DNA from 4 places in the Pantoea phytostimulans genome. Region 1 is predicted to be linked to each of the others. Evidence: predicted binding sites of a transcription regulator. Region 1 holds the regulator's gene; each other region holds the start of a gene.
The links. The regulator Fur, encoded in region 1, represses iron uptake genes when iron is present. The targets are predictions, from matches to a motif close to ATAATAATGAGAACNACTATCAA.
Positions count from the first base shown of each region.

Region 2: the regulator Fur is predicted to act here: its motif matches at 1,248-1,270, upstream of fes (enterochelin esterase).
Region 3: the regulator Fur is predicted to act here: its motif matches at 2,921-2,943, upstream of fhuF (siderophore-iron reductase FhuF).
Region 4: the regulator Fur is predicted to act here: its motif matches at 1,864-1,886, upstream of fepD (Fe(3+)-siderophore ABC transporter permease).

Region 1 covers NZ_CP173698.1:314,265-318,639, forward strand. Annotated here, with positions in the region: gene glnS (glutamine--tRNA ligase) at 149-1,816, shown strand; gene ACF2G4_RS01500 (hypothetical protein) at 2,053-2,448, shown strand; gene fur (ferric iron uptake transcriptional regulator) at 2,508-2,951, opposite strand; gene fldA (flavodoxin FldA) at 3,301-3,831, opposite strand; gene ybfE (LexA regulated protein) at 3,967-4,242, opposite strand.
Region 2 covers NZ_CP173698.1:3,554,386-3,558,760, reverse strand. Annotated here, with positions in the region: gene ACF2G4_RS16600 (TonB-dependent siderophore receptor) at 1-1,062, opposite strand, end outside; gene fes (enterochelin esterase) at 1,315-2,532, shown strand; gene ACF2G4_RS16590 (MbtH family protein) at 2,573-2,794, shown strand; gene ACF2G4_RS16585 (enterobactin synthase subunit F) at 2,787-4,375, shown strand, end outside.
Region 3 covers NZ_CP173698.1:3,713,383-3,717,757, reverse strand. Annotated here, with positions in the region: gene rsmC (16S rRNA (guanine(1207)-N(2))-methyltransferase RsmC) at 1-651, shown strand, start outside; tRNA gene ACF2G4_RS17260 (tRNA-Leu) at 805-891, shown strand; tRNA gene ACF2G4_RS17255 (tRNA-Leu) at 923-1,009, shown strand; tRNA gene ACF2G4_RS17250 (tRNA-Leu) at 1,038-1,124, shown strand; gene ACF2G4_RS17245 (DUF1435 domain-containing protein) at 1,175-1,459, opposite strand; gene ACF2G4_RS17240 (GGDEF domain-containing protein) at 1,689-2,786, shown strand; gene fhuF (siderophore-iron reductase FhuF) at 2,980-3,771, shown strand; gene ACF2G4_RS17230 (YbaK/EbsC family protein) at 3,868-4,332, shown strand; gene ACF2G4_RS17225 (MFS transporter) at 4,329-4,375, opposite strand, start outside.
Region 4 covers NZ_CP173698.1:3,547,213-3,551,587, forward strand. Annotated here, with positions in the region: gene fepB (Fe2+-enterobactin ABC transporter substrate-binding protein) at 1-542, shown strand, start outside; gene entS (enterobactin transporter EntS) at 537-1,787, opposite strand; gene fepD (Fe(3+)-siderophore ABC transporter permease) at 1,933-2,922, shown strand; gene fepG (iron-enterobactin ABC transporter permease) at 2,919-3,899, shown strand; gene ACF2G4_RS16580 (ATP-binding cassette domain-containing protein) at 3,896-4,375, shown strand, end outside.

The sequences.
Region 1 (4,375 bases):
CCGCGACACAACCCCAAAGGCAGGAAGCGATTCCTGCCTTTTTGTTTTAAACGCTTAACAAACGGTTGTTTCCCTACGACGCTTTGTGGATCATACTCCGATACTTCGTGGTACAAATCACCCGCTATTCGTATTGAGGATTTTTGTAATGAGTGAGGCTGAAGCCCGCCCAACTAACTTTATTCGTCAAATCATTGACGAAGATTTGGCGAGCGGCAAGCACAGCAGCGTGCATACCCGTTTTCCGCCAGAGCCTAATGGTTATCTGCATATTGGTCATGCAAAATCGATTTGTCTGAACTTCGGTATTGCTCAAGATTACCAGGGTCAATGCAACCTGCGTTTCGACGACACCAATCCGGTCAAAGAGGATGTGGAGTTCGTTGAATCCATCATGCGTGATGTGCAATGGCTGGGCTTTGAGTGGAGTGGCGAAGTTTGTTATTCCTCAAACTATTTTGATCAGCTTTATCACTATGCGGTCGAACTCATCAATAAAGGCCTGGCCTATGTGGATGAACTCACGCCTGAAGAGATTCGTGAGTACCGTGGCACCTTAACGGCGCCGGGTAAAAACAGTCCTTACCGCGATCGTACCCCAGAAGAGAACCTGGCACTGTTTGAAAAAATGCGTGCGGGTGGATTTGAGGAAGGTAAAGCCTGCCTGCGCGCTAAAATCGATATGGCATCTAACTTCATTGTGATGCGCGATCCTGTGCTGTATCGCATTAAGTTTGCTGAACATCATCAGACGGGCAATAAGTGGTGCATCTATCCGATGTATGACTTTACCCACTGCATTTCCGATGCGCTGGAAGGCATTACCCATTCGCTGTGTACGCTGGAATTCCAGGATAACCGTCGTTTGTATGACTGGGTTTTGGATAACATTACTATTCCAGTTCATCCACGTCAGTACGAGTTTTCACGTCTGAATCTGGAATATGCAGTGATGTCGAAGCGTAAGCTGACGCAATTAGTCAGTGAAAAGCATGTAGAAGGCTGGGACGATCCGCGCATGCTGACCGTTTCAGGCCTGCGTCGTCGCGGTTACACGGCGGGCTCTATTCGTGAGTTCTGCCGTCGTATTGGCGTGACCAAACAAGACAATATCGTTGAGATGGCTTCGCTGGAATCGTGTATTCGTGACGATCTGAATGAAAATGCACCTCGTGCTATGGCGGTGTTGGATCCTTTAAAAGTGGTGATTGAGAATTTGCCTGCGGGCCATAACGAAATTATCACTATGCCAAATCATCCAAACAAGCCAGAAATGGGCACGCGCGAAGCTCCGTTTAGCCGTGAAATTTGGATCGATCGTGCTGACTTCCGAGAAGAGGCGAACAAGCAGTACAAGCGTTTGGTGCTGGGTAAAGAAGTACGCCTGCGTAATGCTTATGTGATTCGCGCTGAGCGTGTAGCAAAGGATGAAGACGGCAATATCACTTGCATTTATTGCACGTGCGATGTGGACACGTTAAGTAAAGATCCTGCTGATGGCCGCAAAGTTAAAGGCGTGATTCATTGGGTTTCTGCTGAGCATGCGCTACCTGCCGAATTCCGACTTTACGACCGTTTGTTCAGCGTACCGAATCCTGGTGCGGCAGAAGATTTTCTTGCTGCCATCAACCCAAATTCGTTGGAAATAAAACACGGTTTTGTCGAACCTGGCCTACGAAATGCTGAAGTGACCTCACCTTATCAGTTTGAGCGTGAAGGATATTTCTGTGCTGACAGCGTGTATTCAACGCCTTCACAACTAGTGTTTAACCGCACTGTGGGATTGCGTGATACCTGGGCAAAAATCGGCGATTAAAAATTTCGATTACCGACACGATAAAAAAACAAAAGGGCGATTAATCGCCCTTTTTTATTACTGCGATTCCTGTCAATACAACCAGATATGCTGCTTTACATCAAATTGACCCTGCAAGCATATCTGGGAGAAATCTTAGTTTAGTAAAATTAATCAATTACAAGGTGTGAATTGCTTTTTTTCAGGTAGGCTAAGCGCTCTCAAGCGTTGCTATGCGGGTTAAAAAAGGAAAAAAAATGACCGTTCTCGCCCAGGAAGCTAAACACAGTGTCGTGGTATTACATCAGCTAATTGAACGTATTTTCAATAACACAGCGACCGCGGATGATAGCTTTCATCTTCTGCTTTCGCACTTTCATCCCGACTTTTGTATGGTGACGCCGCAGGGAAGGCAACTGAATTTGAACGAAACTGAAGCGCTTTTTCTTCAGCTGCAAGGACAGCGTGAAGGGATGCGTATTGCGACCAGTGAGCATGTGGTGATTTCTGAGCAAGAAAATGAAGTCATCATTCAATATCGTGAATTGCAAATGATGAACGGTCAAAATCAGAGCCGCATTTCACTGGCGATTTTAGATTGCAGCACCTCGATTCCGCGTTGGCGCTACTTGCAGGAAACGCTCGTTGCCTGAGATTCAGACGCAAAAAAAGCCGGTTATAAACCGGCTTTTTCATATCAGTGCAGAGCAACTTACTTGTCGTGAAGCGTTTCGTCTTCGCGACAATCACCCAGTGAGCAGTGACCGTAAAGATACAAGCTATGGTTGGATAATTTGATGCCATGGCGGGTAGCGATTTCATGCTGGCGCGTTTCAATCGACTCATCGCTGAACTCAATCACTTTGCCGCAATCCAGGCAAATCAGGTGATCGTGGTGATGCTGTTGCGTCAACTCAAAAACAGACTTGCCGCCTTCAAAGTTATGACGGGTTACAATGCCAGCATCATCAAACTGGTTTAATACGCGATAAACCGTTGCCAGACCAATCTCTTCGCCCATATCAATCAGGCGTTTGTATAAATCTTCCGCGCTGACGTGATGGCATTCAGGTTCCTGAAGCACTTCCAGAATTTTAAGTCTGGGCAGCGTGACTTTCAGGCCAGCCTTCTTTAATGCGGTATTGTTGTCAGTCATGCGGATTTTGTCCTGTTACTTTAATCACTTTTGTGGCGCTTGGCCTTGAATGTCGATCTACACCCATTCTCATTTGCGTCTCATTATAGAACCGAAGCAACGAAATGAAAACCGAGTGAAATGCTGGAAATCACCATTAGCTGTGAGGAATTTACCGAGCCGGGGAGGATTTCTACAGAGGTCTGTTAACATTTCGTTCAGCCTCATCTCATATCCAGAGAAATAAGCGGATGACCGATAGGGGTATTCTACAGATTAAACGAAGAAAGTTAAAAAAATGTGGCTATTATTTCTATAGGAATTTCCACTGATTCGATGTGAGCCAGCGCCCACATCGAATCAGTAAGCATTAAGCTTCGATAATCTCTTTGAGCTGTAGCTCATCAAAAATCTGCTTAACCCATTTTTCAACGCGTTCGTTGGTCAATTCTGGCTGGCGATCTTCATCAATCGCTAAACCCAAGAAGTTTTTATCATCGGCCAAGCCTTTGGAGGCTTCAAAGTGATAGCCTTCAGTCGGCCAGTGTCCAACAATCACTGCGCCATTAGGTTCGATAATGTCACGAATGGTGCCCATCGCGTCACAGAAATACTCTGCGTAATCTTCCTGATCGCCACAACCAAACAACGCGACTAATTTGCCGTTGAAGTCGATCTCTTCCAGCGTTGGGAAGAAATCATCCCAGTCGCACTGCGCTTCGCCGTAATACCAGGTTGGGATGCCCAGCAGCAAGATATCAAACGCTGCCAGATCTTCTTTGGTGCTTTTCGCGATGTCATGCACTTCCGCAACGTCTTTACCCAGCTGTTTCTGGATCATTTTTGCAATGTTTTCGGTGTTGCCGGTATCGCTGCCAAAGAAGATGCCTACGAGTGCCATGGGTAAAATAACCTCTTAAATCCTGATGATGAGATGTGTGCTAAAACAGCACATTTCTGCGAATAATAGCAGACGTGACAAAAGCGCGGAACTTGTAAAGCCGTGACATTTGTTTTTGCGTGCGTTTTGCTCGTGTCAGTCTAGTTTGAGTTGTTGCAGCAACATTTGTTCAATCAATTCGCTGCGACTGAGATTGCGCTGTTCCGCCAGCGTATTAAGTGCTTCAACGGCTTCACTGTTCATTTTAAGCTCGACACGGCGTAACCCGCGCCCTTTGTCACGTTTCAGTTGATTGCGTTTATTTATACGCAGCTGTTCATCGCGCGAAAGCGGACTGGTTTTAGGGCGACCGGGACGACGCTCCTCAGCAAACAGATCAAGCGTGGTGCGGTCAGTGTGTTCTTTTGCCATGGCTTAGTGAAACTGAATGGGCGCGAGCGGCGTTTACGCTGCGCAGATTATAAATTATTGGCCCTTACCGCGGCAGAAATAGCCGTCGGCAAATTTTTAGCGCGCCATCATACTCCACGCTAACCGCGTACGC
Region 2 (4,375 bases), 750 kb from region 1:
CATGCGCGAGTTGCGGGTATTTTCATACCGCGCATAGCTGCGGGTGCTGATGCCGTTATCCCACGCGCCGGTCCAGGTCACCGCAAAGTTCTGGCGATATAACCGGTTGGTTTCTTCACCGTATTTGCTCTGCACCAAGGCACTGGTATTGGTGTTTTGCGTATCGCCTGCATACAGGTTGCCCTGACGGCTATAGCCCGCTTCAAATTCAAGCGCCTGCATGGGAGCGAAAGCCCAGCGCAGCAACGCATTGATATCTTTATTTTCTACGCCTTCACGCCCTGCAGGCACGGTATCTGCATAAGAGCCGGTGCGAAGCGACTGATGTCCTTCGTTAATAAACTGGGCATCAGCCTGAGTTTTCGCGAGTCCGCCATAAAGACGAAAGCTAAAGTCATCGCCTAACGGTCCCATCAAACTGAAGTTGGTGCGTTTGGTCGAGCCTTCTTCTTTATGCTCTGGCGCATTGAAGTAGGTATTCCAGGAGCCGTGCCACGCACTGCTCTCTTTCTTGGTGATGATATTCACCACGCCGCCCGCCGCACCGTTGCCGTAACGTGCCGCAGCCGGACCGCGAATCACTTCAATGTGATCGATCATCTCAGGGGGAACCCAGCTGGTATCGCCGCGCGTATCACGTTCGCCACGCCAGCCAAGGCGTACCGAGTTGCGGCTGGAAACCGGCATGCCATCAACCAAAATCAAAGTATTTTCCGGGCCCATACCGCGAATATCTATCTGGCGGTTGTTGCCGCGCTGGCCGCTGGTAGAGTTCCCGGTGAGGTTAACGCCAGGCATGGTACGGATGATCTCAGAGACATCACGTGCCGGCGGGCGTTTTTTGATTTCGTCAGCGGTAATAGTCGAAACACCTGGGGCTTGCAGCGTCTGTTCTGCTGCATTGACCACCAGCGTGCCATTACTACCGTCAGTGGATGCGTTATCTTCGCTGGATGTGTTTGATTCAGAGGTGGTTTCCGCGGCAATCGCTGCGGGAACAAAAGATGCGGCTAAACCGATTTCAAGCAAAATGGCTAATGAAAGCCGTGATAATTTCTTCATTTTTTATTTCCTGGATTGCCAACAGCATTGCAACTGCTGGCGCGCCGGTGAAAGGTATTTACCTTGCCTGCAACGCATTCCAGATCTAACCGGGCCGTCCTTTGGAGAACATCGTCTCTTCATTAGAGCAGATGCGGTAGACGGAACGCGCGCGCTCCCCGTAGAGCGGAAACACCCTATTGCAAATGCAAATAATTATCAATAGTATTATTCATAACATTCATGAAAGTAACAACGTGCAGTGATCGGCTGATGGTGTATATGACGTGGTTAAATGAAATGACCGGAAGTGAAGGCTGGTGGCAAGAACAACAACAACGTGGTATTCCCTTCGTTGAGGCCAGTGAAACCGGTGATTGCAACGTCACGTTTTTTTGGCGCGACCCGCAAGGTGATGAATCACAGTCATCAACTCAGCGGGTCTGGATCAATATTACCGGCGTGACCGATCACCATCAGCAAGCTGCTCCCCCCTCTTTAGCGCGCATTCCTGAGACCGATGTCTGGTTCTGGCAAACCACCTTGCCTGCAACCTGGCGCGGCAGCTATTGCCTGATGCCCGATGATCAGGCTGATGCCTTTCAGGGGCAGCCCGACATGCATACGCTACGCAACTGGTGGCGCGATAAATTCCCTACGGCACAAATCGATTCGCTCAATCCTTTGCGAGGTTGGTCAGGTGGACGCGGCATGGGCGTTTCTCCGCTGCATCTGCCGCACTCACCGAATCAGGATGTCTGGCGCGCCGTTGATGAAGGCCTTGCGCCAATACTGCCGTTGCAGCATCACATCTGGCGCAGTGAACGGCTGGGCAATGAACGCTCAATTTGGCTCTACACCACAGGCGATACGTCTGTTGAACACCGTCCGTTGGCGCTGCTTTTAGATGGCCAGTTTTGGGCACATACCATGCCTGTTGCGGGCCCGTTACAGCAGCTTACCGATGCGGGCGAGTTGCCTGCTGCGGTCTATGTGATGATTGATATCATTGATCGCGAGCACCGCACCCAGGAACTCCCTTGTAACGCCGACTTTTGGCTGGCGATTCAAGAGGAGCTGCTGCCCCAAATACAGCAATGGGCCGCCTATTCTCATGAAGCGGCTGACACGGTTATTGTCGGACAAAGCTTCGGCGGCCTCTCATCGGTTTACGCCACGTTGAGCTGGCCAGAAACCTTTGGTGCCGCCGTCAGCTTATCGGGTTCCTTTTGGTGGCCAGAACGCGGTAAGGCCAACGGCTGGCTGCCACAGCAATTGCAGCAAGGTTTATTGGCTGCGCCACCGCGCCGTTTTTACCTGGAAGCGGGCAAGCGCGAGCGCCTGATATTGGCAGCAAATCAACAACTTCAAAGTGACCTGACTCAATGTGGACATCAGGTCGACTATCACCCGGTCGAAGGCGGTCACGATGCGCTGTGCTGGCGCGGTGGCCTGCTGAATGGACTGAAAGCAATGTGGCAACACCGGTAATCCGCTTATCTCGCTCGCCTTTTATGAGCAGGAGACAGACATGCAACATCTCAACCCATTTGACGATCCCCAGCAGGATTGTCATGTGCTAAAAAATGCGCAGCAACAATACAGTTTATGGCCCGCCTTCAATGCGATTCCCGCAGGATGGCAAACCGTATTCGGCCCGCAACCGCAAGCAGCCTGCCTGCATTGGTTAAACGAAAACTGGCACGACATCCGTCCGGTTACCGAAAACCCAAACCGGAGCGACGATGTCTGAAACCTTGATGAGCCGAAATCTTACTGAACATATCACTCTGCCGCTGGTCGCTGCGCAGCCTGGCATCTGGATTGCCGATCAGCTGTCGAAACACCACAACGCTTACGCGGTCGCACATTTTGTTGAGCTGCGCGGCGAGCTAAACAGTGCCATGCTGGCCAAGGCCATTGTCGCTGGCATGAAAGAAGCGGATACGCTGAATATGGCGTTTGGCGAGCAAGATGGCGAGCCACAGCAGTGGTCTTCTCCACAGACCTTTAGTGAACCCAATGTCATCGATTTACGTCACGAAACCGATCCCGCAGCAGCGGCTCGCGCCTTGATGCATCAGGATATGTCTGGCGATTTGCGTGTGTTAAGCGGTGCGCCCTTGTGGCATCACAGCCTGATGCGTATTGGCGATCAGCATTGGTATTGGTATCAGCGCTATCATCATCTGGTTGTTGATGGTTTTAGCTTTACCGCTTTGACGCGTCGTATCGCCAATCTTTATACCGCTGGGCAACGTAACGAAGCGCCGGAACCCACGCCGTTTGTGCCATTCAGTGAAGTGGTTGAGGAGTATCAGCGTTACCAGCAATCGGCGACCTGGCAGCGCGACCGTGAATTCTGGCGGGAAAAAGGGGCTCAGCTTCCGCCACCCGCCTCGCTGGCCGCACAGCCGCTGGCAGGGCAAAGTGCCAGCACCGATCTGCTGCGTCTGGAACTGGCGCTGGATCGCCCTTCTTTCCAGACGTTGTTGTCACATACGCAGCAACATAATCTCAACGCCGCGGATACCGCTTTTGCGCTGGTCGCGCTCTGGCTGGCACGCCTGAGCGGACAACATGATTTTGCCGCTGGCTTTATTTTTATGCGCCGTATCGGATCGGCCGCGCTGTGCGCCACCGGCCCGGTGATCAATGTGCTGCCGATGGCAGTGCATTACGATCCGACACAACCTTTGATCACACTGGCGACGCAGCTCGCGAAAGAAGTAAAAAAGATGCGCCGTCACCAACGCTTTGATGCTGAGCAGGTGCAGCGCGATCTGGGTCGCCTTGGCGATACCGATCCGCTTTATGGCCCGGTGATCAATCTCAAAATGTTCGATTACCAGCTGGATTTCGCTGGCATTGAAGGCGTCACGCATCAGCTCGCTTCTGGCCCGGTTCGCGATCTTGAGATCGCCATTTACATCAGCGAGAAAGGTGACTTAACCCTTGAACTGTTGGCAAATGCTGAACGCTACAGTGAAAACACGCTGAAACAGCACCTCAATCGCTTCACTTTACTGTTGAACCAACTCGCTACGCAGCCAGATCGCGCCTGCGGTGAACTGAATCTGCTCACACCCGATGAACATCTTCAGTTGGCAGAGATCAATCAAACTACTGTGACGCTGCCCGCTGAAACCTTAAGCAGCCTGCTGATCAAGCAGGCACAGCGTACGCCGCATGCACCCGCGCTGGCCGATAACCTGCACAACCTAAATTATCAGGAGATGCAGCAACAGGTTCAGGCGCTGGCCAGTGAACTGATCGCTAAAGGCGTTCAGCGCGGTGACATCGTCGCCGTGGCGTTGCCGCGCTCTGTGTTTCT
Region 3 (4,375 bases), 590 kb from region 1:
TATGTAAAACTAGAAAAGATCGACAGCGCACGCCGTTGTGGTCTGTATCACGGTCGTCTGGAGACGCAACCCGAGTTTGATGCCAACGCGTTTGGCAATACTTATCAACTCGATGATTTGACCATTCATACGTTGCCGGGCGTATTCAGCCGTGATGGTCTGGATGCTGGCAGCGCGCTGCTGATGTCAACGCTGACGCCGCACATGAAAGGCAAAGTACTGGATATCGGTTGCGGTGCCGGTGTGATTGCCGCATCCCTGCCGCGTCATTCTCCAAAGGTGCGTCTGTGGCTGTGCGACGTCCATGCCGCCGCAATCGAAGCCAGTAAAGCGACATTGGCAGCGAATGGACTGGAAGGTGAAGTATTCGCCAGTAATGTCTTCTCAGACGTGACCGGCCGTTTTGATCTGATCCTCTCCAACCCGCCTTTCCATGAGGGTGTTCAAACCAGCCTGGACGCCGCACAAACCTTGATTCGCGGTGCGGTAAAACACCTTAACAGCGGCGGAGAGTTACGTATTGTTGCCAATGCATTCCTGCCCTATCCACAGGTGTTAGACGAAACGTTTGGCAACCATGAAGTGCTGGCACAAACCGGCCGTTTCAAAGTTTATCGTGCCGTTTACGGTCGCGGTGCGAAAGCCCGTTAAAAACCTGTTTTTGCGTTAACTTTGCTTTTGCGGTGGTGAAAACGTTGCTTTTTGCAGCGATCGTTTCATCACCGTGAAATATCTATTGACGCAATGGGTAAAATCTCTAAAATGCGCCTCCGTGGTTGTAATACTATCAAGTGTTACGGGTATGCGAAGGTGGCGGAATTGGTAGACGCGCTAGCTTCAGGTGTTAGTGTCTTAACGGACGTGAGGGTTCAAGTCCCTCTCTTCGCACCAAAATCACATATTTCATATCGCACAGCACTGCGCGAAGGTGGCGGAATTGGTAGACGCGCTAGCTTCAGGTGTTAGTGTCTTAACGGACGTGAGGGTTCAAGTCCCTCTCTTCGCACCAATGCGGTGATATGAAAAGACAACGCGATGCGAAGGTGGCGGAATTGGTAGACGCGCTAGCTTCAGGTGTTAGTGTCTTAACGGACGTGAGGGTTCAAGTCCCTCTCTTCGCACCAACGTTGTCCTCCTTTCTGTTGTACTTCCCGCTATTCCCAACGCTAAACAATCATACCGCGTGAAAATTCACTGAAACTGCGGCTAATCCACCGGCTAATGCCAGGCAAGATGGCAACAGCAGGTAATGACGCAGGTGACGATTAAATAACATCACCACTGTCAGCAGTAGCGCTACAATCATTACGATTCGCCATTGGCTAAAGTTCGGTTCCCACAGCGCAAATATTGGCAGCGCTGCGCAGGGCAACAATATTCCCCACGCACTATCCAGTTTTTTCCCCATCATCCAGCTGAATCCCCACAAACCGCAGGCGGCAACCATCGCCATAACCATTGCCCAACCCCTCAAATGATAAGCATTCCCATTATCATATGACAATTATTCTCTTCCTGCAGCCTGTTTTTACTTTGCCTGGCCGGGAAGATGACAGACCAGTTGGAAAATGCTAAATTGCGGCCGATAACTCTCTTTAGAACACAGCAATAATTTGTTTATTGTCCGTCGCAGAATATTTTCTGCCGGCTTGCGCTTTGGTATTTCAGGGCCGTCAAGAGTACTTATAATGAAAATACAATCTTATGATGAATTGAAACACAGCAAATATCGGCTATCGCTGATGCTTTTATTATTTTTAAATATCGCCGTGTCGCTATTTTGTCTGGCACCGATGATAGGCCTGGCGAAAAGTGAAATGACGCTGCCGGTTATCCTCGTTACGCTTTTAAGCGCAGCGTTGTTAGCCCTGTATTTAATCAAGCCAAAACTAAAATTACCGCTATTAAATCCTGTTGCTTTTATTCTTGGCGCCTTGTGGGCCTGGCATATTAACTATCGCTACCATCTGGTTTTTTATTTTGATGGCAGCTTTTTGATCATCAGCTTGTTGAGCGTGTTCTTCATTAGCGCCATCGCCTTGAGTGATTATCTGCTGGCTTTCTGTCTGAATATCACGCCGCCGGTGTTAACCGTGCTGCTGCTGGACAATGGCGAACACCTTGCATTGATTTTATTGACCATCGCCCTGCCGTTGATCGGCTTCTCCTTGCAGCATCTGATGCGACGTCGCACCGATCACTTCACCCTGCGATTGATGCACCAACTTTATGAAGAAAAAGAGAATTTTAGCGATCTCAGCATGCTCGATCCGCTGACGGGTTTGTATAACCGACGCGGGCTAAAAAACCGTTTAGACAATATTCTGGATAATCATGCTGGCAGCCATTATGTGCTGTTACTGGATATCGATCATTTCAAAGCCTACAACGATAATTACGGTCATGCGATGGGCGATCAGGCGCTGGCACGCGTTTCAATAGCGATTCGTGATGCAGTACGCTCGCGTGATGTAGTCACACGCTACGGCGGTGAAGAGTTTTTGGTATTAATGACCAACGTAAATGCCTCGATAGCCATGAAACTGGCTGAAAGAATTCGTCAGTATGTGGTGGATTTAGAAATTCCTCATCGCTTTAACGAACGTGTTTCTACTCACGTTACTATTAGCGCCGGGATTGCGCCTATCTATGATAACGAATTTGATCAGGCTGTTGCGAACGCTGACCGTGCGTTATATGTGGCGAAGAATCAGGGAAGAAATACAATTCTTGCCTGGGAGGATTTACCGAAATCCAATGTCATATCATCCAGTGAAGCACATTAATTAATGCGGCGATGGAGGGCAATAATATTGCTTTATCCATCGCTTGCACTATTCTGCCCTATAAGTTCCTATTAACGACTTAATTAAACGCGACAAATTAAACAGAATATCCAGCACGCTCACTCAGCTTGTAGATAGAATCAATAACGATTATCATTTGCTTTCTTATCTCCACTTTCCGCTGCGAGTTGGCATGGCAACTGTATCTGAACAGCAACATCGTTTTAGCACCCAACCGGTGATTTTCATGCAAAATCATCAGTCGCTGGCGGATGTTTTACATGAGCTGATGCGCACGCAGCGTAGCTACATGCTGGAAGTGATTAAGTTTGGACAGCCCACCACGCCAACGATGACGTTAGCGGAATGGTCCTCTTCCGATGCGTTTATCCTGCTTACCCAGCGTTACAGTGATTATCTCTATCGCAATCATCCTGAGGCCGTTCGTGAAGCCAAGCCGGTGCAATCCCTGTGGGCGCAGTGGTACTTTGGCCTGCTGTTGCCACCGCTGATGCTGGCGCTATTACTTGAACCGCGCGCGCTAGACTGTTCTGTAGAGCACATACGCGTGGCGTTTCATGAAAACGGTTATCCCTGCACCTTTTGGATTGATGTGCAGGAAGATGAAGACGCGCACTATCTCAATGCGCAACAGCGTATTGATCGACTCATTCAGCAACACCTGATTCCTGTGGTGAATGGCATTGCTCAGCACGGTGACATCAACGCAAGGCTCATCTGGAATAACATGGGTTTCTCTTTCTCCTGGTTTCTTGGTGAGTTGAAAACCCAGTTGGAAGAGCATGTGGTGTTACAGCTTGAACAAGCGCTGTTTTTTACCAGCCGCCTGCTGGATGGTAGCGATAATCCGCTCTATCGCACCATGCTGCCGCGTAATGGTCAGATGGTGCGTCGCAGTTGCTGTCAGCGCTACCGCATTCCTGATGTTGAGCAATGTGGTAACTGCACCCTAAATCCAACCTGATTCCTGCGCATTCTGTTACGAATTCTCTCTTTATCTCGTTTACAGCTTTCCTGGCTTATGGCAGTTTTTATGCCTTCGATTAGCCTGGAGAGTAAGATGAGTCTGGAGTCGGTCCGCCAGTTCTTTGCCGAACACGCCCCTGAAATTGACATTATTGAGATGGCAGAAAGCACCGCCACGGTAGATATGGCTGCACGCGCTCATGGCGTTGCGCCAGGGCAAATTGCCAAAACGTTGTCCTTGAAAGTCAAAGGTGAAGTAGTTTTGATTGTTACGTGCGGCGATGCACGGCTTGATAATCGCAAACTGAAAGCGGCGCTAGGCGCTAAAGCACGCATGTTAAGCGTGGATGAAGTGATCAACTGGACCGGGCATCCGGTTGGCGGCGTTTGCCCATTTGGCCTGGAAAACCCGCTCACCGTTTATTGTGATGTGTCGCTGCGCAGCTTCGATGAAGTGCTACCGGCAGCGGGCGCCATCCATAGCGCCGTGCGTATTACGCCACAGCAAATGGCCGATCTTACTGCGGCGAAATGGGTGGACGTGTGCGAAGCACGTTAAGGGGACGCTTTCGCTGGCGCACCTGAAATCTCAATGCCGCGCG
Region 4 (4,375 bases), 760 kb from region 1:
TGTTGGTGGTGAATTATGACGATAAAAGCTGGCAGCAGCTGGTGGGTGTTTTGGGTGAAGCGACCGGGCACGAAGCCCAGGCAGCGGCGCGCGTCAAAGCTTTTGACGATCATGAAAACGCGCTGAAAAGTAAATTAACGCTGCCACCACAACCTGTTTCTGCCATGGTGTGGAACGGAGATGGGCGCGCGGTAAATCTGTGGACTGCTGAATCTGCGCAGGGCAAATTGCTGCAACAGTTGGGTTTCACGCTGGCGACGCCGCCAGTCAATATTCAGCAAGGGCACAGCATGGGGCAGCGCAAAGACATTATTCAGTTATCGGGTGAAAACCTGGCGGCTGGCCTAAACGGCAACAGTTACATGCTGTTTGCCGCCGAGGATAAAACCGCCCATGCGGTGATGAATAATCCGTTCCTGAAGCAAACGCCTGCGGTAGAAAAAAAGCAGGTCTATGCGCTAGGTCTGGACACGTTTCGCCTCGATTATTACAGCGCCAGCAACCTGCTGACGCGTCTTGAGCAGCTGTTTGTTAAATCATAAGCTTTGTTCCGCCAGCTTTGGCGCTGGCGGTTGATAACGTCGCAACTGTCCCATTACCAACCACATCAGCACACCCAACAGCGCGGCAGCAAAACCAAACAGGCTTGCCGCCTGTTGCGGCAGCAGCAAAGAACCCATTGAACCAAGGATGGCAGCGCCTATTGCATCGCCTGTGACGTTCTGCGCCGTCCACAAGCTATTAATGCGACCTAACAGCGCATCCGGCGTCAAGGTTTGGATCATCGCGTACTGTACCAGGCTGTTGATCGCGCTGAAGTAGCCAAACGCCACCAAACAAACCAACCCCAATTCAAAGCGTGGCATCAGGCTAAACAAGCCGAGGGCGATAAAGGCTGCAATCGCGCTGGCTAATACTAAGAGACCCGGACGCGACGAATGGGTCAGTCGCCCGCTGGTTAGCGCGCCTACGGCAGCGCCGAGCGGCACGGCGGCATACATCAGCCCGAGCTGATCAAGGTCAACCTGCCAATGCGGTGCCAACGATGGATAAAGCACCCGTACCGCGCTGGCTAACGTGACCAACGCCCCAATCAGCGCAACCATGCCGACAATCGGGCTGGCAAACAGAAATTGCACGCCGGTGGCTAAGGCTTTAAGCGGATGTTCTCGCGGCTGAGGCGGCGGAGATAACGCCGGTAATCTCAACAGCGTTAACACCGTCAGTAGCGTACCGAAAGCGGCTAACCCATAATTCCAGGCGACGCTGCCGTGGGCAATCACTAATCCTGCAATGGCTGGCGAAAGAATAGAGCCAAAGCGCACTGTTAACATAGTAATCGCGCCCGCTTTCATGATGTTTTCACGGCCTACCAGCGCGGGCGTGGCGGCCAGCAGCGCCGTTACGCCAATCGCGCCAAAAAAGCCGTCCCACAATCCCAGCGCAAAGACCGCGATTACCGAAGGTTCAGGCAGCAGCGCATTAATGCACAGCGCGACAAAACCCAAGCCGCAGGTGGAGCGGGCAAACAGAATAAGACGACGACGTTCATAGCGATCGGCTAATACGCCACCGGTAAGCAGGCCGATAAACATTCCCGCGCCTGCCAACGTGACGGATAACCCGACCAACAGCGGCGAATGGGTGAGTTGTTGAATTTGTACCGGAACGGCAACGGCTAGCATGCCGAGCGAAACAATGGAGATAAAGCGAGCAATAAACACGGCGCGAAAAGCGGGATGTGTTTTAAGCAGGCTGAGATCGATAAAGTAGGAGGGTTTGTTCATTTCATCGCCTATAAACGCCGATTTTCCTCGTCATTGAGTGAATAAGTCATGGTAACATACAAAAATACGAGTAATAACGATAATAAGTATCATTATCAAAGTGGCTTGCCCGCAGTGTCGTTGATCAGTGAAGGTTTAAAACGTTATGCGCCAACTCCGTGCGATAGCAGGTTCAGGGATGCTGCTGTTGCTGCTTCTTGCGCTCAGTTTAATGCTGGGAGCAAAATCTATTGCTTTACATGATGTCACGCACGCGCTGTTTTCAAGCTGCACCAGCGCCGACTGCGTAATAGTACGTGATGCGCGCTTGCCGCGAACCCTGGCGGGCTTATTAGCGGGAATTGCGCTGGGCATTGCTGGCGCTTTGATGCAGAGCCTGACGCGTAATCCGCTCGCCGATCCCGGTATTCTGGGGGTCAACGCTGGCGCGGGCTTTGCCGTGGTGATTGGCATAGCGCTGTTTGGCGCAGATTCACCGCTGGACTGGCTCGGCTTTGCTTTTGCCGGTGCGCTGATCGCCTCTTTGCTGGTGGCCTTAACGGGCGCGCTCGGCGGCGGCCGCGTGAACCCGGTTCGCCTGACGCTGGCGGGCGTGGCGCTCGGCGCAGTGCTTGAAGGCTTGACCTCCGGCTTATCGCTGCTGAATCCTGAAATCTACGATCATCTGCGCTTTTGGCACAGCGGCTCGCTCGATATCCGCAACTTCTCTGTCCTGAAAACCACCTTTCCTGCGGTTGTGATTGGCTGTGCCGTGGCGCTGCTTCTGGCACGATCCTTAAATAGCCTGAGCATGGGCGGTGATATGGCGACCGCGCTGGGCACGCGCGTGGCACGCACGCAACTGTTTGGACTGCTGGCAATTGCGCTGCTCAGCGGGGCAGCAACCGCTGCCGTTGGGCCGATTGCGTTCGTTGGATTGATGACGCCTCATTTAGCGCGCTGGCTGGTGGGCAACGATCACCGCTGGCTGCTGCCGGCTACTTTATTGATGACGCCTTGCCTGCTGCTCGCTGCCGATATTCTGGGCCGCATAGCGGTACCGGGTGAACTGCGTGTTTCGATTGTTACCGCGATTCTTGGCGCACCCATGTTGATTGTGTTAGTACGACGCAAACTGGGAAGAGGGCAAATATGAGTCGGATGATGATCAACAGCATTGTCCTGCTGGTCGCGTGCCTGTTGCTGGCCTTTTTAGGCGTAACGCGCGGGACCTTACCGATTTCCGCTGAGCAGCTGTGGCAAGTGATTAATGGCGATGCAGCACGCAATATCCAGTTAATCGTGATCGAATGGCGCATGCCACGCGTGTTGATGGCGCTGTTGATTGGCGCGGCACTTGGCGTCAGCGGCGCGATTTTCCAGTCTCTTCTGCGCAATCCGCTGGGCAGTCCCGATATTCTCGGCTTTAACACTGGCGCTTACAGCGGCGTATTGGTGGCGCTGGTGCTGTTTCAACAGAACATCGAAGGCATGACGTTGGCCGCGCTGCTGGGTGGCTTGATCACTGCTGGCGTGGTGTATCTGTTTGCCTGGCGAAACGGTGTTGATACCTTTCGGTTAATCATTGTCGGAATCAGCGTGCGCGCCCTATTAATGGCGCTGAACAGCTGGCTGATCATCAGCGCTTCGCTGGAAGCCGCACTCAGCGCCGGTTTATGGAGCGCCGGATCGCTCAACGGCATTACCTGGGCCAAAACGACGCCTGTTATCCTCGTATTGCTGTTGGCAATGGTAGCAACCGCCTTATTAGCACGGCGCATGCGCCTGCTGGAAATGGGTGACGATACCGCTTGTGCGCTGGGCGTGCCGGTCGAACGCAGCCGCATCTGGCTGATGTTGATCGGCGTAGTGCTAACGGCCGCGTCTACTGCATTGGTGGGACCTATCTCGTTTATCGCCCTGTTGGCACCGCAAATTGCCCGCCGTTTGTCGGGCGGCGTGAAAGGCGCTTTGCCGCTGGCGGCATTGTGTGGCGCGCTATTGCTGACGGCAGCAGATTACGCCGCACAGCACTTTTTCTTGCCTTACCAGTTGCCGGTTGGCGTGATTACCGTCAGCCTTGGCGGACTTTATCTGATTGCCTTACTGATACGGGAGGCGCGACGCCAATGACAGGCACATCCAGGTTACAAGGTGATACACTCACGCTGGGCTACGATAAGAAAATCGTGGCCGAAAATCTCTCGGTAGCCATTCCTGATGGCGAATTAACAGTGATTATTGGCCCCAACGCCTGCGGTAAATCCACGCTGTTACGTACCTTAAGTCGTTTGACTGCGCCGCTGAAAGGGCAGGTCATGCTGGATGGCGAAGCCATTGCGCGTTATGCCACTAAAGAGGTCGCGCGACGGTTGGGCTTGTTGCCGCAAAGCTCTAATGCACCCGCCGGGATCAGCGTCAATGAGCTGGTGGCGCGCGGGCGTTATCCACATCAAGCCTTATTTGGTCGCTGGCGTGACGAAGATGAAGCTGCGGTGCAGCAAGCGATGCTGGCAACCGGTGTCGCAGATTTGGCTAATCAGCAGGTTGATACACTTTCTGGCGGTCAGCGGCAGCGCGTGTGGATTGCGATGGTGCTGGCCCAGCAA